DNA from 3 places in the Streptomyces sp. NPDC052773 genome. Region 3 is predicted to be linked to each of the others. Evidence: predicted binding sites of a transcription regulator. Region 3 holds the regulator's gene; each other region holds the start of a gene.
The links. Region 3 encodes HrcA, which represses chaperone genes, less so after heat shock. Its sites were predicted from a motif close to TTNGCACTCNGNNNNNCNGAGTGCNAA; they were not measured.
Positions count from the first base shown of each region.

Region 1: groES (co-chaperone GroES) is a predicted target of HrcA. The motif match lies at 6,593-6,619, and genes of this name have one in related genera.
Region 2: groL (chaperonin GroEL) is a predicted target of HrcA. The motif match lies at 3,011-3,037, and genes of this name have one in related genera.

Region 1 covers NZ_JBITZX010000006.1:260,131-269,695, reverse strand. Annotated here, with positions in the region: gene ACIG0D_RS16390 (response regulator transcription factor) at 1-215, opposite strand, end outside; gene ACIG0D_RS16385 (WhiB family transcriptional regulator) at 597-926, shown strand; gene ACIG0D_RS16380 (LysR family transcriptional regulator) at 1,054-1,950, opposite strand; gene ACIG0D_RS16375 (MOSC domain-containing protein) at 2,030-2,710, shown strand; gene ACIG0D_RS16370 (SDR family NAD(P)-dependent oxidoreductase) at 2,762-3,550, shown strand; gene ACIG0D_RS16365 (ester cyclase) at 3,607-4,317, shown strand; gene groL (chaperonin GroEL) at 4,393-6,021, opposite strand; gene groES (co-chaperone GroES) at 6,138-6,446, opposite strand; gene ACIG0D_RS16350 (polysaccharide deacetylase family protein) at 6,767-7,495, opposite strand; gene ACIG0D_RS16345 (polysaccharide deacetylase family protein) at 7,612-8,487, opposite strand; gene ACIG0D_RS16340 (methyltransferase domain-containing protein) at 8,632-9,565, shown strand, end outside.
Region 2 covers NZ_JBITZX010000003.1:168,254-177,818, reverse strand. Annotated here, with positions in the region: gene ACIG0D_RS08745 (NADH:flavin oxidoreductase) at 1-1,051, opposite strand, end outside; gene groL (chaperonin GroEL) at 1,226-2,848, opposite strand; gene ACIG0D_RS08735 (cold-shock protein) at 3,178-3,381, opposite strand; gene ACIG0D_RS08730 (MoaD/ThiS family protein) at 3,813-4,088, opposite strand; gene thrC (threonine synthase) at 4,085-5,398, opposite strand; SAM riboswitch class I at 5,417-5,572, opposite strand; gene ACIG0D_RS08720 (glucosyl-3-phosphoglycerate synthase) at 5,722-6,666, shown strand; gene ACIG0D_RS08715 (trehalose-6-phosphate synthase) at 6,737-8,143, shown strand; gene otsB (trehalose-phosphatase) at 8,177-9,022, opposite strand; gene ACIG0D_RS08705 (DUF3263 domain-containing protein) at 9,070-9,312, opposite strand; gene ACIG0D_RS08700 (extracellular solute-binding protein) at 9,355-9,565, opposite strand, start outside.
Region 3 covers NZ_JBITZX010000001.1:580,251-589,815, forward strand. Annotated here, with positions in the region: gene hemW (radical SAM family heme chaperone HemW) at 1-99, shown strand, start outside; gene ACIG0D_RS02705 (DUF3097 domain-containing protein) at 121-933, opposite strand; gene ACIG0D_RS02710 (MBL fold metallo-hydrolase) at 966-1,697, opposite strand; gene hrcA (heat-inducible transcriptional repressor HrcA) at 1,865-2,881, shown strand; gene dnaJ (molecular chaperone DnaJ) at 2,882-4,018, shown strand; gene ACIG0D_RS02725 (nitronate monooxygenase) at 4,393-5,466, shown strand; gene ACIG0D_RS02730 (16S rRNA (uracil(1498)-N(3))-methyltransferase) at 5,463-6,212, shown strand; gene ACIG0D_RS02735 (hypothetical protein) at 6,261-6,662, opposite strand; gene ACIG0D_RS02740 (hypothetical protein) at 6,762-7,301, shown strand; gene ACIG0D_RS02745 (S41 family peptidase) at 7,348-9,565, shown strand, end outside.

The sequences.
Region 1 (9,565 bases), on a different contig from region 3:
GCGGACAGCAGCCGCCGCACGGTCTCGACGCCGCCCAGACCGGGCATGCGTACGTCCATCAGAATCAGGTCCGAGCGGTCGGCGCCCCAGCGGCGGAGGACTTCCTCGCCGTTGGCCGCGGTCGTCACGCGCTCCACGCCGGGCACGGTCGCGACCGCGCGGCGAAGCGCCTCTCGGGCAAGCGGGGAGTCGTCGCAGACGAGGACGGAAGTCATGGCCGCCCTCCGCAGCTGATGCGCGTCACCTTGAGCCTCCAGGCTGGTACGAAATCGTCACCTGTGCGGTCGACCGTCTCGGACGCCTGCCCGAGCACTTGTGTTTTTCAACCGCCTCCGCCCTCTCAACGATGGTCACTCGAAAGAGTTACGGGGCCGTGTGCCATCTTCGGCACTCTACGTGAGGGCGCGGACACGGTGCAGACACGCACGGCAGACTCTCAAGCTTTCATCACAACCATGCCCCATTTAGCCCCATTTCTTCCCATCTGCTGGTGTCTGAGGCTAGATTCGCAATGAGTCATATTTTCATCTCCTTAGATCGTAGATGTACGGTCGTGGGCACCGTATCCGCACAGAACGGCTGCAAGGGGTCACGCAATGGCAGATTTCTCCCGCCTTCCCGGACCGAACGCGGACCTGTGGGACTGGCAGCTGCTGGCTGCCTGTCGCGGGGTGGACAGCTCGCTCTTCTTCCATCCGGAGGGCGAGCGTGGGGCGGCGCGGAGCGCTCGCGAGAACTCGGCCAAAGAGGTCTGCATGAGGTGCCCGGTCCGCGCGCAGTGCGCGGCCCACGCACTGGCCGTGCGTGAACCGTACGGCGTGTGGGGCGGATTGACCGAGGACGAGCGCGAAGAGCTCATGGGGCGGGCACGTCACCGGCTGGTACCGGCGTCGACAGCCGGCGGGACGACGGCTTCGAACAACTGAAGGAACGTTTCTTCAAAACGGTGTTCCGCGACACGGAACACCAGGAGGGGCACGCACAGGCGTGCCCTCACTCATGACGGGGGTGTGACCGGGGGGTTTGACCGGAGGTTCTCCCGGAGGGGAACCGTCAGCGCCCCGCCGCCCGGCCCAGCTGGTCGAGCGTCGCGGCGACGGCCGGCACCTGCGCCAGGTCGGGCAGGGTGAGCGCGACGACCTCCCGCCGCACCGCGGGCTCCAGCGTCACCGTCCGCGCACCCCTGGGCCGTACGGACTCGATCGCGAGCTGGGGCAGCACGGCCACACCGAGACCCGCGCCCACCAGTCCCACCACCGCCGGATAGTCGTCGGTGGCGAAGTCGATGCGCGGAGTGAAACCGGCGCTCTCGCACACTTCCACCAGCTGGCCGCGGCAGCGCGGGCAGCCCGCGATCCAGGGCTCGTCGGCGAGTTCGGCGATGGGCACGGAGGACGCGCCGGCGAGCCGGTGCCGTTCGGGGACGAGGCCGACCAGCGGGTCGGTCAGCAGCGGCCGTACGACGAGGTCGTCCCACTCCTCGGCGCCCGCCGCCCCCTCGTAGCGGAAGGCCAGCGCGATGTCGCAGTCGCCCTCGCGCAGCAGCTGCACGGACCGCGGCGGCTCGGCCTCCTCCAGGGAGACCCGGGTGCCGGGGTGGGCGGCGCGCAGGGCGGCCAGGGCGGTGGGGACGAGGGTGGAACTGCCGCTCGGGAACGACACCAGCCGCACCCGGCCCGCCCGCAGGCCGGCGATGGCGGCGACCTCCTCCTCCGCGGCGGTGAGCCCGGCGAGGATCCCGGCGGCGTGCCGCACCAGCGCCTCGCCGGCCTGGGTCAGCCGCATCTCCCGCCCGCTGCGCACCAGCAGCGGCGTGCCCACGGAGGTCTCCAGGGCCTTCATCTGCTGGCTGACGGCGGGCTGGGTGCAGCCCAGTTCGCGCCCCGCGGCGGAGAAGGAGCCGGTGGCGGCGACGGCGCGCAGCACGCGCAGATGACGAGCCTCGATCACCCCTCCAGCATAAGTGGTTCTTGGGTACGGCGGCGAATAATGCGTCGACACTTTGGTCGCCGGGGCCTACCGTGCCGCCATGAGGCTTCTGTCTGTGAACCTGGGCCGGCCGCGGACCGTGTCGTACACCGACCATCCCGACGGCGTGACCGGCATCGACAAGCGGCCGGTGGACGGGCCGGTGCGGGTGGCGGCACCCGGGCTCGAGGGCGCGGGGGCGAGCGGGCTCGCCGGGGACGCGGTCTGCGACACGCGCCACCACGGCGGCGACGCCCAGGCCGTCTACGCGGTGGCCCGCGAGGACCTCGACGCGTGGGAGCGCGAGCTGGGCCGCGCGCTGGGCAACGGGTCGTTCGGCGAGAACCTGACCACCTCGGGGCTCGATGTGTCCGGCGCGCGGATCGGCGAGCGCTGGCGGGTCGGCCCGCGGGTGGTCCTGGAGGTCACGTCCGCGCGCATTCCCTGCCGTACCTTCCAGGGCCATCTGGGTGAGCGGGGCTGGGTGAAGCGGTTCACGCGGCACGGGGCGCCCGGCGCGTATCTGCGGGTGATCGAGCCGGGTGCGATCCGCGCGGGTGACGCGGTCGAGATCGTCCACCGCCCGGATCACGACATCACGGTCGCGCTCCAGTTCCGCGCGGTCACCACCGAGCGGGAGCTGCTGCCCCGGCTGCTCGCGGCGGGTGAGGCGCTGCATCCGGAGATTCGGGAGAAGGCCAGGACGTATGCCGAGAAAAACGCTCCGGATAACGGTTCCTGAACGGGCGTCACGGGAACGGACGCCCGTCGTCCGGGTCACTACCCTTGGCCCATGACAACGGCTCTGATTACGGGATCGACCGCGGGAATCGGTGCCGCCTTCGCACGGCGGCTGGCGGCTGACGGACACGACCTCGTGCTGGTGGCGCGGGACACCAAGCGCCTTCGGGAACAGGCGACCGAACTGCACGACCGGCACGGCATCGAGGCCGAGGTGCTGACGGCGGACCTCGCGGAGGACGACGGCATCGAGGCGGTGGCCGCCCGGCTCGCCGACCGCAAGAACCCGGTCGACCTGCTGGTCAACAACGCCGGCTTCGGCCACAAGGGCCGCTATCTCGACGTGCCGATGGCCGACGAGCTGAAGATGCTCAAGGTGCACTGCGAGGCCGTGCTCCGGCTGACCTCCGCGGCGACCGGGGCGATGCGCGAGCGCGGGCGGGGCGGCGTCATCAACGTCGCCTCCGTCGCGGCCTTCCTCCCGCGCGGGACGTACGGCGCCTCCAAGGCGTGGGTCGTGCAGTTCACCCAGGGCGCGGCGAAGGACCTCGCGGGCAGCGGCGTACGGCTCATGGCCCTGTGCCCCGGCTTCGTGCGGACCGAGTTCCACCAGCGGGCCGGGATGGGCACGGACAACATCCCGAACTGGATGTGGCTCGACGCGGACAAGCTGGTCGCGGCGGCGCTGGCGGACCTGGCCCGCGGCCGGTCGCTGTCGATCCCGGACCCGCGCTACAAGGTCCTGATGGGCGCGGCGAAGCTGGTGCCGCGCGGGGTGCTCGGCGGGATCAGCTCGCGGGCGGGCCGGAAGTACGGCCCGGAGCACCGGGTGCAGCGGTAGCGCAAAGGAGGAGAATGGTGCTGATCCACCCGGACCCGGAGGGCCGGAGGCGCACCATGACCTTCGTACAGCTGATCGACTGCAAGACCAGCCGGTTCGACGAGATGAACCGGCTGATGGACCGGTGGGTCCAGCAGACCAAGGGGAAACGGACGGCGACGCACAGTGTGATCGGCAAGGACCGGTCGGACGCGTCGCACTTCATCGAGATCGTGGAGTTCCCGTCGTACGAGGAGGCGATGCGGAATTCCGAGCTGCCGGAGACGGACCGGATCTTCCGGGAGATGGTCGCGCTCTGCGACGAGATGCCGACGTTCACCGATCTGGACGTGGTGCGGGACGAGCAGCTGTTCACCACGACGGTGCGGCGGTACTTCGAGCTGCTGGCGACGCCCGGGAGCGAGCCTCCGCCGCTGGACGAGGTGATGTCGGAGCACTACCACGACCATGATCCGGCAAATGTGGAGGACGTGATCGGCATGGATCACGTCCGGCGGGAGATGCGGGTCTGGCGGGACGGCTTCGACTTCGAGTTCAGCATCGAGGATCTGATCGCCGAGGGCGACCGGGTGTGCGCGCGGTGGTTCTGGAAGGGGCGCCACAAGGGAGAGTTCCTCGGTATTCCGGCCACCGGGAGAGAAGTGTCGATGAGCGGGACGACCGTCTTCCGGTGCGGCGGGGACGGCAAGCTCGCCGAGGGCTGGTGGGAGTACGACCGGCTGGGGCTGATGGAGCAGCTGGGCGCTCTGGACGAGATGGAGCGTTAGCGCCGCAGGGACCCGCGAGGGGAAACGGGAAGGCCCGGCACCGTGGGGTGCCGGGCCTTCCTGCGAGGCGGTGCGTCAGTGCGCGTGACCGTGGCTGTGGCCGTGGCCCGCGGTGGCCTCCTCCTCTTCCTTCTTCTCGACGACCAGGGTCTCGGTCGTGAGGAGGAGGGAGGCGATGGAGGCGGCGTTCTCCAGGGCGGAGCGGGTGACCTTGACCGGGTCGATGACGCCGGCCTTGATCAGGTCGCCGTACTCGCCGGTGGCGGCGTTGAAGCCCTGGCCCTTGTCGAGCTCGGCGACCTTGGAGGTGATGACGTAGCCCTCGAGGCCGGCGTTCTCGGCGATCCAGCGCAGCGGCTCGACGACCGCGCGGCGGACGACCGCGACACCGGTGGCCTCGTCGCCGGTCTTGCCGAGGTTGTCCTCGAGGACCTTGGAGGCGTGCACCAGGGCGGAGCCACCACCGGAGACGATGCCCTCCTCGACCGCGGCGCGGGTCGCGGAGATGGCGTCCTCCAGACGGTGCTTCTTCTCCTTCAGCTCCACCTCGGTGGCGGCGCCGACCTTGATCACGCACACGCCGCCGGCCAGCTTCGCGAGGCGCTCCTGGAGCTTCTCGCGGTCCCAGTCGGAGTCGGTGTTCTCGATCTCGGCCTTGATCTGCGCGACGCGGCCCTGCACGTCCTCGGCCTTGCCGGCACCGTCGACGATCGTGGTGTCGTCCTTGGTGACGGTGACGCGGCGGGCGGAGCCGAGCACGTCCAGACCGACCTGGTCGAGCTTGAGGCCGACCTCCTCGGAGATGACCGTGGCGCCGGTGAGGACCGCCATGTCCTGGAGCATCGCCTTGCGGCGGTCGCCGAAGCCGGGGGCCTTCACCGCGGTGGCGTTGAAGGTGCCGCGGATCTTGTTGACGACGAGGGTGGACAGGGCCTCGCCCTCCACGTCCTCGGCGATGATCAGCAGCGGCTTGGAGGCGTTCGACTGGATGATCTTCTCCAGCAGCGGCAGGAGGTCCGCGATGGCGGAGATCTTGCCCTGGTGGATGAGGATGTACGGGTCCTCCAGGACGGCCTCCATGCGCTCCTGGTCCGTCACGAAGTACGGCGACAGGTAGCCCTTGTCGAAGGCCATGCCCTCGGTGAAGTCCAGCTCCAGACCGAAGGTGTTGGACTCCTCGACGGTGATGACACCGTCCTTGCCGACCTTGTCCATCGCCTCGGCGATCAGCTCGCCGACCTGCTGGTCCTGGGCGGACAGCGCGGCCACGGCGGCGATGTCGGACTTCTCGTCGATCGGACGGGCGGTGGCGAGCAGGTCGTCGGAGACGGCCTTCACCGCGGCGTCGATGCCCTTCTTCAGGGCGGCCGGGGAGGCACCCGCGGCGACGTTCTTCAGACCCTCGCGGACCAGGGCCTGGGCCAGCACGGTGGCGGTGGTGGTGCCGTCACCCGCGATGTCGTTGGTCTTGGTCGCCACCTCCTTCACCAGCTGGGCGCCGAGGTTCTCGTACGGGTCCTCGATCTCGACCTCACGGGCGATCGTGACACCGTCGTTGGTGATGGTGGGAGCACCGAACTTCTTGTCGATGACGACGTTGCGGCCCTTGGGGCCGATCGTCACCTTGACCGTGTCGGCAAGCTTGTTGACGCCGCGCTCGAGGGCGCGACGGGCGTCCTCGTCGAACTTCAGGATCTTCGCCATGACAGCGTGAGCCCTCTCGAATGTGGGTGAAAGTGACTGCGCCCCGGGCGCCCGGCTTCTTAGGGTCGCGGGGGCCAGGGGCGCAGTTGCAAAGCTGGGTGCGTCGAGGTGACGACTTACTTCTCGATGATCGCGAGGACGTCGCGAGCCGAGAGGACGAGGTACTCCTCGTTGTTGTACTTCACCTCGGTGCCGCCGTACTTGCTGTAGAGCACGACGTCGCCGACCTTGACGTCGAGCTCGACGCGCTTGCCGTCCTCGATGCGGCCCGGGCCCACGGCCAGGACGACGCCCTCCTGGGGCTTCTCCTTCGCGGTGTCCGGAATGACCAGGCCAGAGGCCGTGGTCTGCTCGGCGTCCAGCGGCTGGACCACGATGCGGTCCTCGAGCGGCTTGATGGCAACCTTGGAGCTGGCGGTCGTCACGATCCGACCTCCCCCTTCGGAGATCTCACGGGGTTAACTGTCTGAGGTGGCGACCAGGTCGATCCGTCGTCGCGGGTGCCGGACCTGCCCGTCGCGTGTTTGGCACTCTCCTAGGGGGAGTGCCAGAGCCGAGACTATGACCGCGATTAGCACTCGGTCAAGCGGAGTGCCAATTGCCGTGCGGCGCGTCAGGGGGCACGGCGTGAGCGCGGGTCGCGCGGTGCGTGGGTTTCGCACGCCCTCCGCCGGCGGCTGCCGCCCCCAGGCCCCCGCTTCGCCCTGAACGGCCTCGTCCTCAAACGCCGGACGGACCGGATTCGCTACAGGTAGTCGTCCAGCTTTCCGACCGTCAGCCCCTGCTCCTGAATACGGCGCAGGAGGTGCACCGTGCGCTCCTTCAGGGTCGGGGTCAGGGTTTCCGTCGCAGGGACGGCGATGATGTCGCCGGGGTGGAGGCGGGGGGTGGTGAGGTCGGTGGTGGTCATGGTGGTGCGCCAGAGGACCACCGCGCGGATGCCGCAGTCGGCGGCGGCGCGCAGCGTGGTCGCGTCGTACGTGCCGTAGGGCGGGCGGAAGAGGTGGGGGCGGACGCCGAAGCGGGTGTGGAGCTTGCGCTGCTGGCCGCAGATCTCGGCCCGCTGCCCGGCGTACGGCAGGCCGCGCAGGGCGGCGTGGTCGAGGGTGTGGTTCTGCAGGCCGGCGCCGACCGCGCGGAGACGGGCGAAGTGACCGTAGCCGGGGCCGGCGACGCTGTCGGTGAGGAACATGGTGACCGGCAGGCGCAGTTCGCGGACCAGGTCGACGAAGCGGGGGTCCTTCTCGGCGCCGTCGTCGTAGGTGAGGAAGACGACCTTGTCCCGGGTGGGGACCCGGTCGACGACCGGTGGCAGGCCCCGCGCGGGCAGGGTGGGGCGCGAGGGCTTCGGGGGCGGGGGCAGGGGTGCCGCCAGGCCCCAGCGGAGATACGCGGGCGCGGACGGCCCCGCCCGGTCGGGGGCCGATCCGGGCGCCCCCCGGACACCCTGCGCCGAGGCACAGCCGGTCACCAGGAGCAGCGCGGCGAGGATCAGGGGCGCCAGGAGCCGGAGCGTCGGGAGCCGGGGTTCCAGGGGCCGGGGCGCCGGGGGGTGTAAGGTCCGGCGTCGGTCGGGTGCCCGGTGGGTGCTCACAGGTAGTCCTCCAGGCGGGCCACGGCGTAGCCCTCGGCGGTTACCTTGTTCAGGAAGCGGCGGGCCATGTCGGTCATGGTGCCGTCCCAGTCCTCGCGGCCGCGGAAGTGGCTGAGGACGATGTCGCCGCGGTGGATGCTGCGGTCCCACTCGCGGTACTCCCAGCGATCGACGAAGACCTCCTCGTTCCACAGCGGCACGTGCGTGATGCCGCAGGCCTTGGCGGCGAGCAGGGTGTCCCGGTTGTAGTTGCCGAAGGGCGGGCGAAAGAGGAGCGGGCGTTTGCCGTAGCGCTCCTCGATGACGTCCTGCATGCCGCAGATCTCGCGCTTCTGGCGGGCGTACGACAGCGCCGGCAGGTAGGGGTGGCGCAGGGTGTGGTTGTTGAGGGGCACGCCCTGGTCCTGCATGCGCTTGAAGTAGCCGTAGTCCTCCTTGACCAGGTAGTCGCTGAGGAAGGCGGTGTACGGGACGTTCAGCTCGCTCATCATCCGCAGGAACGCCGGGTCCTTCTCGGCGCCGTCGTCGATGGTGAGGAAGACGATCTTGTGCCGGGTGGGGACGGTGGTGAAGACCGGCGGGAGGTTCAGTTCCCGGTGGTCGCCGACCTCGAAGCCGTCGCGGGTGCGGATGCGCGGCTTCTTCGCCGGGGGCGGCGGGGGCGTGAGCGGGACGGCCTTCAGCCCCCAGCGTCTCGCGGCGGCTGCGCGGGCCGCGTGGGAGCCGGGCGCGTCGGGCGCCTCGGCCGCGGACTTCCGGTGCGGCGGCTGCTGGCCGGCGGCGGGTCCGGCCTTCGTGCCGTCGTCGCCCTGGGCGCAGCCGGCGGCGAGGGCCGCGGCGGCGAGCGCGGCGACCCCGGCGCGGAGACGCATGGCATACGCCCCGCTTTTGTCATTTTGTACTACTAGTCGCATGGTGCCGGATCTTCCCAGCCACCACCCCCGCCGCCGGGCCGACACCTCCGCCTACGGCACACCATCCACCGACTGGCCGACAATGAACCGGTGAACAACCCGGTGAACGACCTGCACGCGCTGCGCACCCCCGAGGGCGGCGCCCTCCTCGACGCGGTGCGCGGCACCGACCCCGCGCACGAACTCGCCGTCGCGACCCGGCTGCGCCGCGAGCACCCGGCCGAGCTGGTGTCGGCGGCGCTCGGGCAGGCGCGGCTGCGGCAGCGGGCGGTGGCGAAGTTCGGGGCCGAGGACGCCGGGCGGATGTTCTTCACGCCCAACGGGGTGGAGCAGTCGACGCGGGCGAGCGTCGCCGCGTACCGGGCGCGCCGGTTCAGGGATCTCGGCGTCACCTCCGTCGCCGACCTGTGCTGCGGGATCGGCGGGGACGCGATCGCGCTCGCGCGGGCCGGGATCCGGGTGCTGGCCGTCGACCGGGATCCGCTGACCGCGGCGGTGGCGCGGGCGAACGCCGAGGAGCTGGGGCTCGCGGACCTGATCGAGGTGCGGGAGGCCGATGTCACCGAGGTGGACACGGCCGGGTACGACGCCGTGTTCGTGGACCCCGCCCGGCGGGGCGGCCGGGGCCGCATCTTCGACCCCGAGGCCTACTCGCCGCCGCTGTCCTGGGCCGTCGAAGCCGCCCGGCGGGCCCCGTACGCCGCCCTGAAGGTGGCGCCCGGCATCCCGCACGAGGCGGTGCCGGATGCCGCCGAGGCCGAGTGGATCTCGGACGGCGGCGATGTGAAGGAGGCGGTGCTGTGGTTCGGCACCGCGCCGGGGCTGGTGCGGGCCACGCTGCTGCCCGGCCCGCACACGCTGACCGGGCGCGGCCTGCCCGATCCGGCGGTGCGGCCGGTCGGGCGGTTCCTGTACGAGCCCGACGGCGCGGTCATCCGGGCGCATCTGGTCGCCGAGGTGGCCGAGGAGGTCGGCGGCGGGCTGCTCGACGCGACCATCGCCTACGTCACGGCCGACGAGCCGCGGCCCACGCCGT
Region 2 (9,565 bases), on a different contig from region 3:
GCGGGTCCTGGAGCAGCGCACGCCCCACCGCGACCAGATCGAACTCGTCGCGCTCCAGCCGGTCGAGGAGGTTGTCGATGCTGCCGACAGGCGACCCCTCACCGGCGAACGCACGGATGAAGTCACCGTCGAGCCCCACCGACCCCACGGTGATGGCCGGCTTGCCGGTGAGCTTCTTCGTCCAGCCGGCCAGATTGAGGTCGGAGCCCTCGAACTCGGGCAGCCAGTAGCGGCGCGTCGACGCGTGGAAGGCGTCGACACCCGCCGCGGCGAGCGGAGTGAGGATCGCCTCCAGCTCCTCCGGCGTCTTGGCGAGCCGCGCGTCGTACGCCTCCTGCTTCCACTGGGAGAAGCGGAAGATCACGGGAAAGTCGGCGGAGACGGTCTCGCGCACCGCCGCCACGATCTCGGCCGCGAACCGGGTGCGGGCCACCGGGTCGCCGCCGTAGGCGTCGGTGCGGCGGTTGGTGCCCGCCCACAGGAACTGGTCGATGAGGTAACCGTGCGCGCCGTGCAGCTCGACCCCGTCGAAGCCGATGCGCTCGGCCGCCGCGGCGGCCTCGGCGAAGGCGCCGACGACTTCGTCGATGTCCCGCTGGGTCATCGCCTCGCCGGTGCCCTCGGTGCCGTCCGGCCGCACCCCGGAGGGGCCGACGGCGGGCGCCTCGGGGAACGGCGGCCGGCCGGCCTTGCGGACCATGCCGATGTGCCACAGCTGCGGCACGATCCTCCCGCCCGCCGCGTGGACCTCCTCGGCGACCTTCGCCCACCCGGCCAGCTGCTCCTCACCGTGGAACCGGGGCACCCGGTCGCTCTCCCCGGCCGAGGCGTGACCGACGTAGGTTCCCTCGGTGACGATCAGGCCCACACCCGCGGCGGCCCGGCGGGCGTAGTAGGAGGCGACGTCCGCGCCGGGGACGCCGCCCGGGGAGAACTGGCGGGTCATCGGCGCCATCGCGATCCGGTTGCGGACGGTCAGGCCGTTGATCGAGACGGGGCGGGCGAGGATCTGCGCGGCACGGGCGGCCGGGGTGTCGGCGGTGACGGTCACCTGAGGGCTCCTTGGGTACCAAGTGGTATGTGCGTGTGCAACGATCCTTAACCGGCCCGCCCGGTTCCGGATTCCGCCCCGCTCCTGTGACCCCGGACACGCCCGAGGGCGGCACCCCCAGCGGGAACTGGGGATACCGCCCTCGGCAAAAGGACCGGATCGATCGGGGACCGATCAGAAGTCCATGTCACCGCCCGGCATGCCGCCGCCGGCCGGCGCGGCGGCCTTCTCCGGCTTGTCGGCGATGACGGCCTCGGTGGTGAGGAACAGCGCGGCGATGGAGGCGGCGTTCTGCAGCGCGGAACGGGTCACCTTCGCCGGGTCGATGATGCCCTCGGCGACCAGGTCTACGTACTCGCCGGTCGCGGCGTTCAGACCGTGACCCGGGGTCAGGTTGCGCACCTTCTCCACCACGACGCCGCCCTCGAGGCCGGCGTTGACGGCGATCTGCTTCAGCGGGGCCTCGAGCGCGAGCTTCACGGCCTGGGCGCCGGTCGCCTCGTCGCCCTCCAGGTCCAGCTTCTCGAAGACCGAGGAGGCCTGGATGAGGGCCACGCCACCACCGGCGACGATGCCCTCCTCGACGGCCGCCTTCGCGTTGCGGACGGCGTCCTCGATGCGGTGCTTGCGCTCCTTGAGCTCCACCTCGGTGGCGGCACCGGCCTTGATGACGGCCACGCCGCCGGCCAGCTTCGCCAGACGCTCCTGGAGCTTCTCGCGGTCGTAGTCCGAGTCGCTGTTCTCGATCTCGGCGCGGATCTGGTTCACGCGGCCCGCGACCTGGTCGGCGGAGCCGGCGCCGTCGACGATGGTGGTCTCGTCCTTGGTGATGACGACCTTGCGGGCGCGGCCCAGGAGGTCCAGGGTCGCGTTCTCCAGCTTGAGGCCGACCTCCTCGGAGATGACCTCGCCGCCCGTGAGGATGGCGATGTCGCCGAGCATGGCCTTGCGGCGGTCGCCGAAGCCCGGGGCCTTGACGGCGACGGACTTGAAGGTGCCGCGGATCTTGTTGACGACCAGGGTCGACAGGGCCTCGCCCTCGACGTCCTCGGCGATGATCAGCAGCGGCTTGCCCGACTGCATGACCTTCTCGAGGAGCGGGAGCAGGTCCTTGACGTTGGAGATCTTGGAGTTGGCGATGAGGATGTACGGGTCCTCGAGGACTGCCTCCATGCGCTCCATGTCGGTGGCGAAGTACGCCGAGATGTAGCCCTTGTCGAAGCGCATACCCTCGGTGAGCTCCAGCTCCAGACCGAAGGTCTGGGACTCCTCGACGGTGATGACGCCTTCCTTGCCGACCTTGTCCATGGCCTCGGCGATCAGCTCGCCGATCTGGGTGTCGGCGGCGGAGATGGAGGCCGTGGAGGCGATCTGCTCCTTGGTCTCGACCTCCTTGGCCTGGTCGAGCAGCGCGCCGGAGACGGCCTCGACGGCCTTCTCGATACCGCGCTTCAGGGCCATCGGGTTGGCACCGGCGGCGACGTTGCGCAGACCCTCGCGGACCAGCGCCTGGGCGAGGACCGTAGCCGTGGTCGTACCGTCACCGGCGACGTCGTCCGTCTTCTTGGCGACTTCCTTGACCAGCTCGGCGCCGATCTTCTCGTACGGGTCCTCGAGCTCGATCTCCTTGGCGATGGAGACACCGTCGTTGGTGATCGTGGGGGCGCCCCACTTCTTCTCGAGGACGACGTTGCGGCCCTTGGGGCCGAGGGTCACCTTGACGGCGTCCGCGAGCTGGTTCATGCCGCGCTCGAGGCCGCGCCGCGCCTCCTCGTCGAACGCGATGATCTTGGCCATGTGAAGTGGTCCCTCCAGGACTGGGGGTGATTCCTTCGGACCGCGCCCGCGCCCGCGACGGACGGCCTGCCTGCCGTGTGGTTCCTTGCCCCACCCGGCCCGCGGCCTCACCGACCCGGTCCTTCGTTGTCACTCTCACCTTCAGAGTGCTAACGCCAATGATTAGCACTCGGCCCCATCGAGTGCAAGCGGCTCTCGGGGGTCGGAAGCCACTCAGCGGTGGGCGAACAGGGGAACCGCGGTGAGGCGTCCGTGCGCCCCCGCGCCTCCCCGCGCACGCCGAAGGGCTCGCACCGGCGTGCGGTGCGAGCCCTTCGCAACATAAATGTTCAGGCGGTGACGCGAACCATGTCGGCCTGCGGGCCCTTCTGACCCTGCGAGATCTCGAACTCGACCCGCTGGCCCTCTTCCAGGGTGCGGTACCCGTCCATCTGGATCGCGCTGTAGTGGACGAAGACGTCCGCACCACCGTCGACCGCGATGAAGCCGTACCCCTTCTCCGCGTTGAACCACTTGACGGTGCCCTGAGCCATGCCTAACTCCCCTATTACTGGCCCTTGCACAGATCCACACTTCGCGGATCCGGGTCAGACCTCACCCCCCAGTCATCGGGGGCGTGCGCCGGAACGCGTCGACCGCGGCTGAATGTATCTGTCCAACTGCCGTCTGCAACAGGTCAATCGGACGAGAAATCCGGGCACCGGTGATCGGTAATTTACGAAGAATTCACCCGGATTCCGGGCAAGTCGGGCCCGGCATAAGGAACGAAAGGCGCGAAAGGGCCGCTGATTTTGGCTGCATCTCGACGCAGCTTCATCTCGGAAAGTGGAGCGGGTTCCCCAACTCTACCGCGCTCAATCACATGGAATTGCCCCCTCCGCATCTCTCACGGAGGGGGCAATTCGATGAACGGTGTGTGACAGCGGCGAACTCGCCGGCGGCTGGCGGTAGCCGCCGGCGGCCGTCAGCCGCCGGCGACCGCCGGGATGATCGAGACGCCCGCGCCGTCCGGCGTGGCCGTCTCCAGGCCCTGCTCGAAGCGGACGTCGTCGTCGTTCACGTACACGTTGACGAACCGGCGCAGCTTGCCCTGGTCGTCCAGCACGCGGGCGGCGATGCCGGTGTGGTTCTTCTCCAGGTCGGCGATGACCTCGGCGAGGGTGGCCCCCTCGGCGGTGACCTCGGCCTGCCCGCCGGTGTAGGTGCGCAGGATGGTGGGGATGCGAACGGTCACGCTCATGCGAGGCCAGCCTCTCGGAAGGATTCCAGGTTCGGGCGGATGGTGGCGGTGAGGCCGGTGCCGGCCACCGCGTCCAGGGTCTTCAGGCCGTCGCCGGTGTTCAGGACGACGGTGGTCTTCGTGGGGTCGAGGACGCCGTTCTCGATCAGCTTGCGGGTCACGCCGACCGTCACGCCGCCCGCCGTCTCCGCGAAGATGCCCTCGGTGCGGGCCAGCAGCTTGATCGCGTCGACGACCTGCTCGTCGTTCACGTCCTCCACGGCGCCGCCCGTGCGCCGGGCGATGTCCAGGACGTACGGCCCGTCCGCCGGGTTGCCGATGGCCAGCGACTTGGCGATGGTGTCCGGCTTCTGCGGGCGGACGACGTCGTGCCCCGCCTTGAACGCGGCCGACACCGGCGAGCAGCCCTCGGCCTGCGCACCGAAGATCTTGTACGGCTTGTCCTCGACGAGCCCCAGCTTGATCAGCTCCTGGAGACCCTTGTCGATCTTCGTGAGCTGGGAGCCGGAGGCGATGGGCACCACGATCTGGTCCGGCAGCTTCCACCCGAGCTGCTCGCAGATCTCGTACGCCAGGGTCTTGGACCCCTCCGCGTAGTACGGCCGCAGGTTGACGTTGACGAAGCCCCAGCCCTCGCCCGCCGGGTCGCCGATCAGCTCGGAGCAGAAGCGGTTCACGTCGTCGTAGTTGCCCTCGATGCCGACGAGCTCGCCGCCGTAGACCGCGGCCATGACGACCTTGCCCTGCTCCAGGTCGTGCGGGATGAACACGCAGGAGCGGAAGCCGGCGCGGGCCGCCGCGGCGCCCACGGCACCGGCGAGGTTGCCGGTGGAGGAGCAGGAGAGGGTGGTGAAGCCGAAGGCGCGCGCGGCCTCCAGGGCCTGGGCGACCACACGGTCCTTGAAGGAGTGGGTCGGGTTGCCGGAGTCGTCCTTGACGAAGAGCTTGCCGGGCTCGACACCCAGCTCGCGCGCCAGGTTGTCGGCCTGGACGAGCTTGGTCCAGCCCGGGTTCAGGTTCGGCTTGTCGGCCACGTCGGCCGGGACGGGGAGCAGCGGCGCGTACCGCCAGATGTTCGCGGGGCCCGCCTCGATGCGCTTGCGCAGGTTCTCGGCGTCGTACGCGGAGAAGTCGTAAGCGATCTCCAGCGGGCCGAAACACTCCTCGCAGGCGAAGACCGGGCCGAGCGGGACGCGGTGGCCGCATTCCCGGCAGGACAGCGCAGCGGCGGGGCCGAGGTCTACCGTGGAAGCGTCCGCCGAAGCGGCGGCAGCGGAATCAGTGGTGCTTGCAACAGTCTGCACAGCCATGTGAGGCGAGGCCCTTTCTCCTCATCTTCCTCACGACGCACTTCGCCGTGAGACGGATTTGGCACCTTCCCTAGCCGGGGAGCCTCGCGGAATGATCAACGACGATCTACGAGACCGGCTGGAGGGTTGCCGGGGCTTCATCGGGCCGTGTCCCTCTGCCCCTCTGGATGAGCTGTATGTGGTTGTTAACGGCGGTCGACCCCGGACATGCGATGGTCATCCGCGTTGCCCACGACTGTAACCGAAGGCCAGGACAGTTGAGATAGTCGTCCGAACCGCGAGATGGATCACAGAGGAATCCCGACAGTGAGGAGCCGCCGACCGTGCTGGAAGAAGTCGAGCGCTGGCTGAGCACCCGCTCCTGGTCCGTGGCCGATCGCCCGCTCCACAAGATCCTGGCCGCCAAACGCGCCACGGGCCAGACGGTCAGCGTCGTGCTGCCCGCGCTCAACGAGGAGGAGACGGTCGGCGACATCGTCGCCGTCATCCGCCACGACCTGATGCGGCAGGTGCCGCTGGTCGACGAGATCGTCGTGGTCGACTCGGGCTCCACCGACCGCACCTCCGAGGTGGCCGCCGCCGCGGGCGCCCGGGTGGTTCACCGCGACGAGATCCTGCCGCGTCTTCCGGCCGTCCCCGGAAAGGGTGAGGTGCTGTGGCGGTCCCTGCTCGTGACGAGCGGTGACATCGTCTGCTTCGTCGACGCGGACCTGCGGGACTTCTCGTCCGACTTCGTCTCCGGGATCGTCGGCCCGCTGCTGACCGACCCGGACGTGGACCTGGTCAAGGCGATGTACGACCGCCCCCTCGGCGGCGCGGCCGGTCAGGGCGGCCGGGTCACCGAACTGATGGCCCGCCCGCTGCTGAACATGCACTGGCCGCAGCTGGCCGGTTTCGTGCAGCCGCTCGGCGGCGAGTACGCGGCCCGCCGCTCGCTGCTGGAACAGCTCCCGTTCCCCGTCGGGTACGGCGTGGAGCTGGGCATGCTGGTCGACGCGCTGCACCTGGTCGGCCTGGACGCGCTCGCCCAGGTCGACGTCGGGGTGCGCAAGCACCGGCACCAGGACGGGCAGGCGCTCGGGCGGATGGCCGCCGCGATCTACCGCACGGCCCAGCTGCGGCTGGCCCGCGGGCATCTGGTCCGGCCGTCGCTGACCCAGTTCGAGCGGGTGGAGGGCGGTTTCGAGCCGCGGACGTACTCCGTGGACACGGAGGAGCGTCCGCCGATGGTGGAGATCGCGGAGTACGCGGCCCGCAAGGTGGCGTAACACGCCGGACCGCCTGTATACGGCCGAACCGTACGTTTGAGCGGTTGGGGGGCGGGCTAGGTTGAGGACCATGGCTTCGACGTCAGGTGCTGCACAGGTACTGGTGGCCTCCAACCGGGGTCCCGTCTCCTACCGGATCGGTGACGACGGCTCGCTGCACGCCAAGCGGGGCGGCGGCGGGCTGGTGTCGGGTCTGTCGGCGATCGGACCGGAGGCGGGCGCGCTGTGGGTGTGCTCCGCGCTCGGCGACGGCGACCGGGAGGCGGTGCGCCGCGGGATCGGCGAGGACGGCGTGCGGATGCTGGACATCCCGGCCGAGGTGCACGCGGACGCCTACAACGGCATCGCGAACTCGGTGCTGTGGTTCGTCCACCACATGCTGTACCAGACGCCGCTGGAGCCGGCCTTCGACGCCGGGTTCCGCCGCCAGTGGGCGTCCTTCGAGACGTACAACCGCGCCTTCGCCGAGGCGCTGGCGGCCGAGGCGGCCGAGGGCGCGGCGGTGCTGGTGCAGGACTACCACCTGGTGCTGGTCCCCGGCATGCTCCGCGAGCTGCGCCCCGACCTGCGCATCGGCCACTTCTCGCACACTCCCTGGGCGCCCCCGGAGTACTTCCGGATGCTCCCGGACGACATCGCCCGGGCCGTGCTGCGCGGCATGCTCGGCGCGGACCGGCTCGGGTTCCTCACCCGGCGCTGGGCGGACGCGTTCACCGCCTGCTGCGAGGCGTTCACGGGCGGGCTCGGCGACACCCGCATCGGGGTGCACGGGCTCGGCGCGGACGCGGACTTCCTGCGCCGGCGCGCGCACGAGGCGGACGTCGAGGAACGGATCACCGCGCTGCGCGCCGAGATCGGTGAGGGCCGCAGGACGATCGTCCGGGTCGACCGCACCGAACTCTCCAAGAACATCGTCCGCGGCCTGCTCGCCTACCGGCAGCTCCTCGCCGACCGCCCCGAGTGGCGCGAGCGCGTCGTCCACGTCGCCTTCGCCTACCCCTCCCGCCAGGACCTCGCCGTCTACCGCGACTACACCGCCGAGGTGCAGCGGCTGGCGGGCGAGATCAACGACGAGTACGGCACGCCGGGCTGGACCCCGGTCGTCCTGCACGTCAAGGACGACTTCGCCCGCTCCCTGGCCGCCTACCGCCTCGCCGACGTGGCCCTGGTCAACCCCATCCGGGACGGCATGAACCTGGTCGCCAAGGAGGTGCCGGTGATCTCGGACCAGGGCTGCGCACTGGTGCTGTCCCGCGAGGCGGGGGCGCACGAGGAGCTGGCCGAGGACGCGATCACGGTCAACCCGTACGACATCGTCGGCACGGCGAACGCCCTCCACCAGGCCCTCACCATGCCCCACGGCGAACGAGCGGAACGCACCAAGCGCCTCGCCGCGGCGGCCACCGCCCTGCCGCCGGCCCAGTGGTTCATGGACCAGCTGAACGCCCTGAACGCCCTGACCGGCCGGGACGGCTGACCGCACCGGCCGGCCAGGGCGGCGTCCTCCCGGTCAGGGCAGGTGCGCCGCCAGGGTCCGCAGCAGGTGTACGACTCCTCGGGGGCCGTCGACCACCAGGTCCGCGCGGTCCCGGAGTTCGGTGACCTCGTCGCTGCCGCTGCACACGAGGAGGCCGGGGGTGCCGTCGGCGCGGAGTTCGTCGACGGCGGCGTAGGCGGGGAGGTCGCCCAGGTCGTCGCCGGCGTAGAGGACCGCGCCCGCGCCGGTCTCGCGGACGTACCGCTTCAGGGCGACGCCCTTGTCCATGCCGGGCGGGCGCAGTTCCAGGACCATACGGCCCGGTTCGACGATCAGGCCGTGCCGGGCGGCGAGGCCGGCGAGCGGGGCGCGCAGCGCGTCGAAGGCGGCCTGCGGGTCGGCGGCGCGGCGGGTGTGCACGGCCACGGCGAACCCCTTGTCCTCGATCCAGGCGCCCTCGAAGCCCGCGAGGATCCCGGGCAGCGCGGCGCGGACCTCGGCGACGCCGGGGTGCGGGTCGGGGGCGGTGATCTCGCCGCTGGCCGCGTCCCAGCGTTCGGCGCCGTAGTGGCCGAGGACGACCAGGTGGTCCAGGCCGGGGGCGTCGGCGAAGCCGCCGTAGCGCACGGCGACCTCGGCCGGGCGTCCGGTGATGACCGCGACGGCGGCCACCTTCGGGGCGAGCGCGGTCAGCGCGGGCACCGCGTCGGGGTGCGCGCGGGCCTGCCGCGGGTCGGCGACGATCGGTGCGAGGGTGCCGTCGAAGTCGAGCGCGACCACCGCGCCGCCGGGGCGGGCGAGGAGGGCGCGCAGGCCGTCGCGGCCCTGCTCGGTCGCCGGTTCGGGAAGATCCGTCGCATGTGTGTGAGGGCTGCCCATACGGCGAACCTAACCCCCCGGGGCGGTGCCGAACCGTGACCCCGGCCTCACCGCTCGGCGCGTCTGCGCTCCCTGATCCTGCGCAGCCGGTTCACCGTCACCGGGTCGTGCTCCAGTGCCCTCGGGTCGTCGAGCAGGGCGTTGAGGAGCTGGTAGTAGCGGATCGGGGCCAGGCCCAGCTCCTCGCGTATCGCGCGCTCCTTGGCGCCGGGGCCGGGAAAGCCCCGGCGCTCCAGCGCGAGGATGTCCTGTTCCCGCCGCCCCAGCGGCTGACGCTCCGTACCGGCCATACGGAAAACGCTAGCCGCCGGCACTGACAATGCGATGCGCGCCTAGCTCGCCGCCGCCGCGCTCTCCGCCGTGAGGGCCGTGTTCTCCAGTGCGCCGAGGACGGCCGACGGGCTGCCGCCGGGCGCGACCGCCTTGCCTATCTGCTTCTTCACCTCGGCGCTGACCTGCGCCCAGGAGGTCTTGCTCACCGGGTACAGCTCGGCGAGCGGCAGCTCCTTCAGGAACGGCTGGAGTGCCTTGTCCTCGGCGGAG
Region 3 (9,565 bases):
GGACTGCTCCACGAGGAGCCGTACGAGCGGGGGCACGCGGTGCTGACCCTGCGGGGGCGGTTGCTGGCGGACGCGGTGGTCAGGGATCTGGTGGACTGAGCCCCGGGCTTGGTCCAGGTCCTAGGCCGGCGGTGCCGTGACGAAGTCGATCAGTTCCTCGACCCGCCCCAGCAGCTCCGGCTCCAGATCCTTGTAAGACCCCACCCGCTTCAGGATCGCCTGCCACACCGCCCCGGTGTTGTCCGACGGCCAGCCCAGCGCCCGGCACACCCCGGTCTTCCAGTCCTGCCCCTTCGGGACCTCGGGCCAGCCCGGGATGCCCAGGGCCGACGGCTTCACCGCCTGCCAGATGTCGATGTACGGGTGGCCGACCACGAGGGCGTGCTCGCTCGTCACCGACTGGGCGATCCGCCACTCCTTCGAGCCCGGCACCAGGTGGTCCACCAGGACGCCCAGCCGCGCGTCCGGGCCGGGGGCGAAGGACTCGACGATCGACGGGAGGTCGTCCACGCCCTCCAGGTACTCCACGACCACGCCCTCGATGCGCAGGTCGTCGCCCCAGACCTTCTCCACCAGCTCGGCGTCGTGGCGGCCCTCGACGTAGATCCGGCCGGCGCGGGCCACGCGGGCGCGGGCGCCGGGGACGGCGACCGAGCCGGAGGCGGTGCGGGTGGGCCGTACGGGAGCCGAGGACGGCGGCCGGACGAGGGTGACCACCTTGCCCTCCAGCAGGAAGCCCCGTGGCTCCAGCGGGAACACCCGGTGCTTGCCGAAGCGGTCCTCCAGGGTGACCGTGCCCGCCTCGCAGCGGATGACCGCGCCGCAGAAGCCGGTCGCGGGCTCCTCGACCACCAGGCCGGGCTCGGCCGGGACCTCGGGGACCGGCTGGGGCTTCTTCCAGGGCGGTGTCAGGTCGGGGGAGTACTGGCGCATTCGAATGACGATATGGACAGCGCCGGGCGGGTTCAGCGCGACACGCCGAACCGGGCCGCGAGGGCGTCGCGCTGGCGGCGGACGTAGGCCGCGTCGACCACGGCCCCGTGCCCGGGGACGTACAGCGCGTCCTCGCCGCCGAGGGCCAGCAGCCGGTCCAGGGCGTCCGGCCAGCGGGACGGGACGGCGTCGGGGCCGGCCTGGGGTTCGCCGGACTCCTCGACCAGGTCGCCGCAGAAGACCACCTCTGTCTCGCCGGGGACTAGCACGGCCAGGTCGTGGGCGGTGTGGCCGGGGCCGACGTTGGCCAGCAGGACCTGGCGGCCGTCGCCCAGGTCGAGGGTCCACTCGCCGGAGACATGGTGGCGGGGGGCGACGAGCGTGTCAGCGGCCTCCGTGGCCGTCGCCTCGTCCAGGCCGTTGCGGACCGCGTCCGCCCGCAGCTCCGCCCGGGCCCGCCGGGAGGTGAGCGCCGCGTCCACGCCGACCGCGCCGTAGACCTCCGCGCCCGCCAGGGCGGCGGCGCCGAAGACATGGTCGAAGTGGGGATGGGTGAGGGCGAGATGGGTCACACGCCGGCCGGAGATCTCCTCCGCCTCGGCCCGCAGCCGGGCGCCCTCCGCGAGGCTCGACCCCGCGTCGATCAGCAGCGCCGCGCCCTCGCCGAGGACCAGGCCAGCCGTGCAGTCCCAGCCCGGCAGGCGGCACCGGCCGACCCCGGTCGCCAGCCGTTCCCACCCCAGCTCTTCCCAAGTCACCGTCATACCCGCGACGCTAACCGTGACGCCCCCGAGCGCACGACCTCGCAGGACCGGCCTTGCCCGGGCCGTACCCGACGGCCGTACACTGGCCCGGTAAGGCTGGCACTCACATGGGGCGAGTGCCAGGGGGAGCGTCAAGGGGACGGACGGACCGCTGGAGGTGTGCGCGGATGCTCAGTGAACGACGGCTTCAGGTATTGCGCGCCATCGTCCAGGACTACGTCGGAACCGAGGAGCCGGTCGGCTCCAAGGCGCTCACCGAGCGGCACAACCTCGGCGTCTCGCCGGCCACGGTCCGCAACGACATGGCCGCCCTGGAGGACGAGGGGTACATCGCCCAGCCGCACACCAGCGCCGGGCGCATCCCCACCGACAAGGGCTACCGGCTCTTCGTCGACAAGCTCGCCGAGGTCAAGCCGCTCACCGCGCCCGAGCGGCGCGCGATCCAGAACTTCCTCGACGGCGCCGTCGACCTCGACGACGTCGTGGCCCGCACGGTGCGGCTGCTCGCGCAGCTGACCCGGCAGGTCGCGGTCGTGCAGTATCCCTCGCTGACCCGGTCCACGGTGCGGCACGTGGAGCTGCTGTCGATGGCACCCGCGCGGGTGATGCTGGTCCTGATCACCGACACCGGACGGGTCGAGCAGCGGATGATCGACTGCCCGGCGCCGTTCGGCGAGACGTCCCTGGCGGATCTGCGGGCGCGGCTGAACAGCCGGGTCGCGGGCCGCCGTTTCACGGACGTGCCGCAACTGGTGCAGGATCTCCCCGAGGGCTTCGAACCGGAGGATCGCGGCACCGTCCAGACGGTGCTCTCCACCCTGCTGGAGACGCTGGTCGAGCGGACCGAGGAGCGGCTGATGATCGGCGGCACCGCCAATCTGACCCGCTTCGGACATGACTTCCCCCTCACCATCCGGCCCGTCCTGGAGGCGCTGGAGGAGCAGGTCGTGCTCCTCAAGCTGCTGGGCGAGGCGAAGGATTCGGGCGTGACCGTGCGCATCGGTCACGAGAACGCCCATGAGGGACTCAACTCCACGTCGGTGGTGTCGGTCGGCTACGGTTCGGGCGGCGAGGCAGTCGCCAAGCTCGGCGTGGTCGGACCGACCCGCATGGATTACCCGGGAACGATGGGAGCGGTACGAGCGGTGGCACGGTACGTCGGACAGATCCTGGCGGAGTCGTAGGTGGCCACGGACTATTACGCCGTTCTCGGCGTGCGCCGCGACGCGTCGCAGGAAGAGATCAAGAAGGCCTTCCGGCGGCTCGCTCGCGAGCTGCACCCGGACGTCAACCCCGATCCGAAGACCCAGGAGCGGTTCAAGGAGATCAACGCCGCTTACGAGGTGCTGTCGGACCCGCAGAAGAAGCAGGTCTACGACCTCGGCGGCGACCCGCTCTCGCAGAGCGGCGGCGCGGGCGCCGGCGGCTTCGGCGCGGGGGGCTTCGGGAACTTCTCCGACATCATGGACGCCTTCTTCGGCACGGCGTCGCAGCGCGGACCGCGCTCGCGCACCCGCCGCGGCCAGGACGCGATGATCCGGATCGAGGTCGAGCTCGACGAGGCGGCCTTCGGCACCACCAAGGACATCCAGGTCGACACCGCGATCGTCTGCGCCACGTGCAGCGGCGAGGGCGCGGCGCCGGGCACCTCGGCGCAGACGTGTGACATGTGCCGCGGCCGGGGTGAGGTCTCGCAGGTCACCCGGTCCTTCCTGGGCCAGGTCATGACCTCGCGGCCGTGCCCGCAGTGCCAGGGCTTCGGCACGGTCGTGCCGAACCCGTGCCCGGAGTGCGCCGGCGACGGCCGCGTCCGCTCCCGCCGCACGCTGACGGTGAAGATCCCGGCCGGTGTCGACAACGGCACCCGGATCCAGCTCGCGGGCGAGGGTGAGGTCGGCCCCGGCGGCGGCCCCGCCGGTGACCTGTACGTCGAGATCCACGAACTCCCGCACCCGACCTTCCAGCGGCGCGGCGACGACCTGCACTGCACGGTGACGATCCCCATGACGGCGGCGGCCCTCGGCACCAAGGTGCCGCTGGAGACGCTGGACGGCATGGAGGAGGTCGACATCCGCCCGGGCACCCAGTCCGGCCAGTCGATCCCGCTGCACGGCCGGGGCGTGACCCATCTGCGCGGCGGCGGCCGGGGCGACCTCGTCGTCCACGTTGAGGTGCAGACCCCGACCAAGCTCGACCCGGAGCAGGAGCGCCTGCTGCGCGAGCTGGCCAAGCTGCGCGGCGAGGAACGCCCGCAGGGCCAGTTCCAGCCGGGGCAGCAGGGGCTGTTCTCGCGGCTGAAGGACGCGTTCAACGGTCGCTGAGTGCGCGCGTGCGCGGCTGGGCCGGGATGCTGCGTCGCGGCGGCCGGGGGTCCGGGGGTGGCCCCCCGGGCAGGCGCAGTCAGCCGGGGCGGCAGGGGCTGTTCTCGCGGCTGAAGGACGCGTTCAACGGTCGCTGAGTGCGCGCGTGCGCGGCTGGGCCGGGATGCTGCGTCGCGGCGGCCGGGGGTCCGGGGGTGGCCCCCCGGGCAGGCGCAGTCAGCCGGGGCGGCAGGGGCTGTTCTCGCGGCTGAAGGACGCGTTCAACGGTCGCTGAGCCTCGGTTTCGCCGAGAGGATGCCGAGCGGGTGCCAGTGGTCTATGCCAGTTGGCCGCCCGGATTCGGACTTGTTCGGAGGACGTGACAACATGCCGTCATGTCCTCCGCACTGACCGATCTCTTTCCCCACCCGATCGTGCAGGCCCCCATGGCGGGCGGTGTCTCCGTGCCGCAGCTCGCCGCGGCCGTGTCCGAGGCAGGGGGGCTCGGCTTCCTGGCCGCCGGGTACAAGACGGCCGACGGCATGTACCAGGAGATCAAGCAACTGCGGGGGCTGACGAGCCGCCCCTTCGGCGTGAACCTGTTCATGCCGCAGCCCGAGTATGCCGAGCCCGCAGCCGTCGACGTCTACGCCCACCAGCTGGCCGGCGAGGCCGCCTGGTACGAGACCGAGCTGGGCGACCCGGACAGCGGCCGGGACGACGGCTACGACGCGAAGCTCGCCGTGCTGCTGGACAACCCGGTGCCGGTCGTCTCCTTCCACTTCGGCGTGCCCGGCCGGGACGTCCTGGACGCGCTGCGCCGGGCCGGAACGTTCACGCTCGTCACCGCCACCACCGCCGACGAGGCGCGCGCGGTGGAGCAGGCCGGGGCGGACGCGGTGATCGTGCAGGGCGTGGAGGCCGGCGGCCACCAGGGCACCCACCGGGACATCCCCGAGAACGACGGCTCCGGCATCGGACTGCTCTCCCTGATCGCCCAGGTCCGCGAGGCGGTACGGCTGCCCCTGGTCGCCGCGGGCGGCATCATGCGCGGCAGCCAGATCGCCGCCGTCCTCGCCGCCGGGGCGAGCGCCGCGCAGCTCGGCACCGCCTTCCTCGCCACCCCCGAGTCGGGCGCCCACGCCGTGCACAAGCAGGCGCTGACCAACCCGCTGTTCACCCGCACCGAACTCACCCGGGCCTTCTCCGGCCGCCCCGCGCGCGGCCTGGTCAACCGGTTCATGCGCGAGCACGGCCCGTACGCCCCCGCCGCCTACCCGGAGATCCACCACCTGACCTCCCCGCTGCGCAAGGCCGCCGCGAAGGCCGGTGACGCGCAGGGCATGGCGCTGTGGGCCGGGCAGGGCCACCGGATGGCCCGCGAACTGCCCGCCGGGCAGCTGGTGGAGGTGCTGGCGGCCGAGCTGGCGGCGGCCCGGACAGCGTTGTCGGAAGGCGGCCGGCGATGACGGCACCGGTGTTCGTGGTCGAGCACTTCAACGCGGGCGGCGGCGGCCGTTACGTCCTCGACGGCCCCGAGGGGCGGCACGCGGTCTCCGTGAAGCGGCTGCGGCCCGGCGAGGACGTCGTTCTCACCGACGGCGCCGGGCGCTGGGCGGACTGCGTGGTGCTCGGCACCGAGGGCAAGGACCGTCTCATCGTCCAGCTCGACTCCTACTCCGAGGAGCCGCCCGAGCAGCCCCGCATCACCGTCGTCCAGGCCCTCCCCAAGGGCGACCGCGGGGAACTCGCCGTCGAGACCATGACCGAGGTCGGCGTCGACGCGATCGTGCCGTGGCAGGCCGCCCGCTGCATCACCCAGTGGAAGGGCGACCGCGGGCAGAAGTCCCTCGCCAAGTGGCGGGCCACCGCCCGCGAGGCGGGCAAGCAGTCCCGCCGCGTCCGTTTCCCCGAGGTCGCGGACCTGGCGTCGACCAAGCAGGTCGCCGCGCTGCTCGCGAAGGCCGACTTCGCCGCCGTACTGCACTCCGACTTCGAGTACGGCAGCGAGCCGCTGGCCACCGCCGAACTGCCCACCGAGGGCGAGATCGTCCTGGTGGTCGGCCCCGAAGGCGGCGTGGCCGCAGACGAGTTGGCACTGTTCCGGGAGGCCGGTGCCAAGGCGTACGTCCTCGGCCGCAGCGTCCTGCGCACCTCCACCGCCGGCACGGCCGCCGCGGCCCTCCTCCTGGGCCGCACGGGCCGCTGGTCCTGAACCCGTCCGGACGCCCCCCCGTCCGCGTGGCCGGCCGGGACGCCCGTCTCAGGGGTGCGGCGGGGTGCCTGGCGGAGCGGTGGGAGCGGCCGCCGCCGCGCGGCTGACGGCGGCGGCCGGGAGCAACTCCCAGCCGTCCACTTCCTGTTCCCGCGCCCCGGGCAGCAGGCCGCGCCGCGTGGCCTCGTCGACGAGCGCGCGGATGCTGCCCGGCTCGTTCAGGTTGAGCCCGTTGCCGTGCTCGTCGCTCACATACCCGCCGGGCTGATAGCCGCCCTCGACGGCCCGCCCGGGCCCCTCCCGGAACACGATCCGCGTCCGCCGCCCGTCCCGCAGCAGCGCGACCACCTCCTCGCACGGCCGCCCGTCACCGTGCCGGTGCCGGACACTCCACAGATAGGTGGTCGTCTCGTCCACCACGAGCCTTCGCAGACTGCCCTTCTTGCGCATCCCGCCAGGCTAGGCGGTAACGGCCTTGCCGGGCACAGCGATTGGGCGTGACCGTATGCGCTCTTCCGTGCTCCGCGGGACAGTGGGAACATGCCCTCCATGGGGGTGTTGAGGCGGATTTGGGGACGGTCCGGCGGGCGCAGGACGGGTGCCGTGGTGGCGTTCGCGGTGGTGGCCGTCGGCGGGGTCGTGGCGTGTGAGCCGGGTGGGCTGAGTTCGGCGACCGTGGCGTACACGACGGACGAGACGGTGACCCGGGAGCTGGAGCGGCGGAAGGCGGACGTGCGGTGGCTCAGCTGCACGGCGGACTTCGGGGACGACGGCCGCTCGACGCCCACCGCGAGCGAGGACACCGTCGCCGACGTCCAGTGCGAGGGGGAGACCACCGACGGCAAGGAGATCACCGTCGACGGCAAGGTGACCCGCGCGGTCAACGGGCGCTGTGTGCGCGGGGACATCGTCGCGAAGGTGGACGGCAAGGAGTGGTTCCACGTCAAGGGCCTCGGCGACTGCGACGCCCCGAGCACCCCGCCGGTGAACCAGCCGCCCGGTGCCGGTCCCGACCCGGACGTCACCGTGACGGTCACCAAGACGATCTGGTGCCAGCGCGATCCGCAGTGCTGGCCGGAGGGCAAGTGATCCAAACCCCTGTCCCGGTCCGCCACCGCCTGCGTAGGGTGATCGAGTGACGCAGTCTTCCACGCCGGGGTATCTCCGATTTCCGCATCCGCATGGCGAGTTGGTGGCCTTCACCGCCGAGGACGACGTGTGGCTCGCTCCGCTCGACGGCGGGCGGGCCTGGCGGGTCAGCGCCGACAACGTGCCGGTGAACCACCCGCGCATCTCGCCCGACGGCACCACCGTCGCCTGGACCTCCACCCGCGACGGCGCCCCCGAGGTGCACATCGCACCCGTCGACGGCGGCCCGTCCAAGCGGCTGACCCACTGGGGCAGTTGGCGCACCCAGGTGCGCGGCTGGACCCCCGAGGGACAGGTCCTCGCCCTCACCGCGCACGGCCAGGCGAACCTGCGCCGGAGCTGGGCGCACGCCGTCCCGCTGGACGGCGGCCCCGCCACCCGGCTGCCGTACGGGCCCGTCGGCGAGGTCGCCCACGGCCCGCACACCGTGCTGCTGTCCGCGCCGATGGGCCGCGAGGCCGCCGCGTGGAAGCGGTACCGGGGCGGCACGGCCGGCAAGCTGTGGATCGACCGGGACGGCGACGGGGAGTTCGTACGGCTCCACGAGGAGCTGGACGGGAACATCGAATACCCCTTCTGGGTGGGGGAGCGGATCGCCTTCCTCTCCGACCACGAGGGCACGGGAGCCGTCTACTCCTCCCTCGCGGACGGGTCCGACCTGCGCCGGCACACCGCACTCGACGGTTTCTACGCCCGCCACGCGGCGACCGACGGCACCCGCGTCGTCTACTCCAGCGCCGGTGAACTGTGGCTGCTCGACGACCTCGACGGCGCCGAGCCGCGCCGCCTCGACATCCGGCTCGGCGGGCAGCGCACCGACCGGCAGCCGTACCAGGTGGACGCCGCCCGCTGGTTCGGCGCCGCGGCCCCCGACCACACCGCCCGCGGCAGCGCCGTCGCCGTGCGCGGCGCCGTGCACTGGGTCACCCACCGCTCCGGCCCCGCCCGCGCCCTCGCCGCCACGCCCGGCGTACGGGCCCGGCTGCCGCGCACCTTCCGGGTGGAGGGCGAGGAGTGGGTGGTGTGGGTGACGGACGCCGAGGGCGAGGACGCCCTGGAGTTCGCGCCCGCCACCGGACTCGCCCCCGGCGCCACCCCGCGCCGGCTGGCCGCCGGACGGCTCGGCCGGGTGCTGGGCCTGGCGATGGCTCCGGACGGCAGCCGGGCCGCGGTCGCCGCGCACGACGGGCGGGTCCTGCTCGTCGAACGGGAGACCGGCGAGGTCCGCGAGGTCGACCGCAGCGAGCACGGCGACGTCTCCGGGCTGACCTTCTCCCCGGACTCCTCCTGGCTCGCCTGGTCGCACCCCGGCCCCACCCCGCTCTGCCAGATCCGGCTCGCCCACACCACCGACCTGACCGTCACCGAGGCGACCCCGCTGCGCTTCCAGGACTACGCGCCCGCCTTCACCCTCGACGGCAAGCACCTCGCGTTCCTCTCCACCCGCTCCTTCGACCCCGTCTACGACGAGCACGTCTTCGACCTGGCGTTCGTCACCGGCGACCGCCCGTACCTGATCACCCTCGCCGCCACCACGCCCTCCCCGTTCGGCCCGCAGCGGCACGGCCGCGCCTTCGAGGCGCCGGACAAGGACGAGACCCCCGACAGCGAGGGCACCCCCGCCACCCGCGTCGACCTCGAAGGACTCGCCGACCGGATCATCCCGTTCCCCGTCGAGGCCGGCCGCTACTCCAACCTGCGCGCCGCCAAGGACGGCGTGCTGTGGCTGCGCCACCCCGTGCAGGGCGTCCTCGGTGTCTCCCGGGCCACCCCGGACGACCCCGACCCGCACACCGAGCTGGAGCGCTACGACCTCGCCCAGCAGCGCCTGGAACACCTCGCCGCCGACGCCGACCACTTCGAGGTCAGCGGCGACGGCAAGCGGGTGCTGCTGTGGACCGACGGACGGCTGAAGGTCGTCCCCAGCGACCGGCGCGCCTCCGGCGACGACGACAGCGACAGCAACATCACCGTCGACCTCTCCCGCGTCCGCCAGACCGTCGACCCGGCGGCCGAGTGGCGGCAGATGTACGACGAGACCGGCCGGGTCATGCGGGACCACTTCTGGCGGCCGGACATGAGCGGCGTCGACTGGGACGGCGTCCTCGACCGCTACCGGCCCGTCCTCGACCGCGTCGCCACCCACGACGACCTGGTCGACCTCCTCTGGGAGGTGCAGGGCGAACTCGGCACCTCGCACGCCT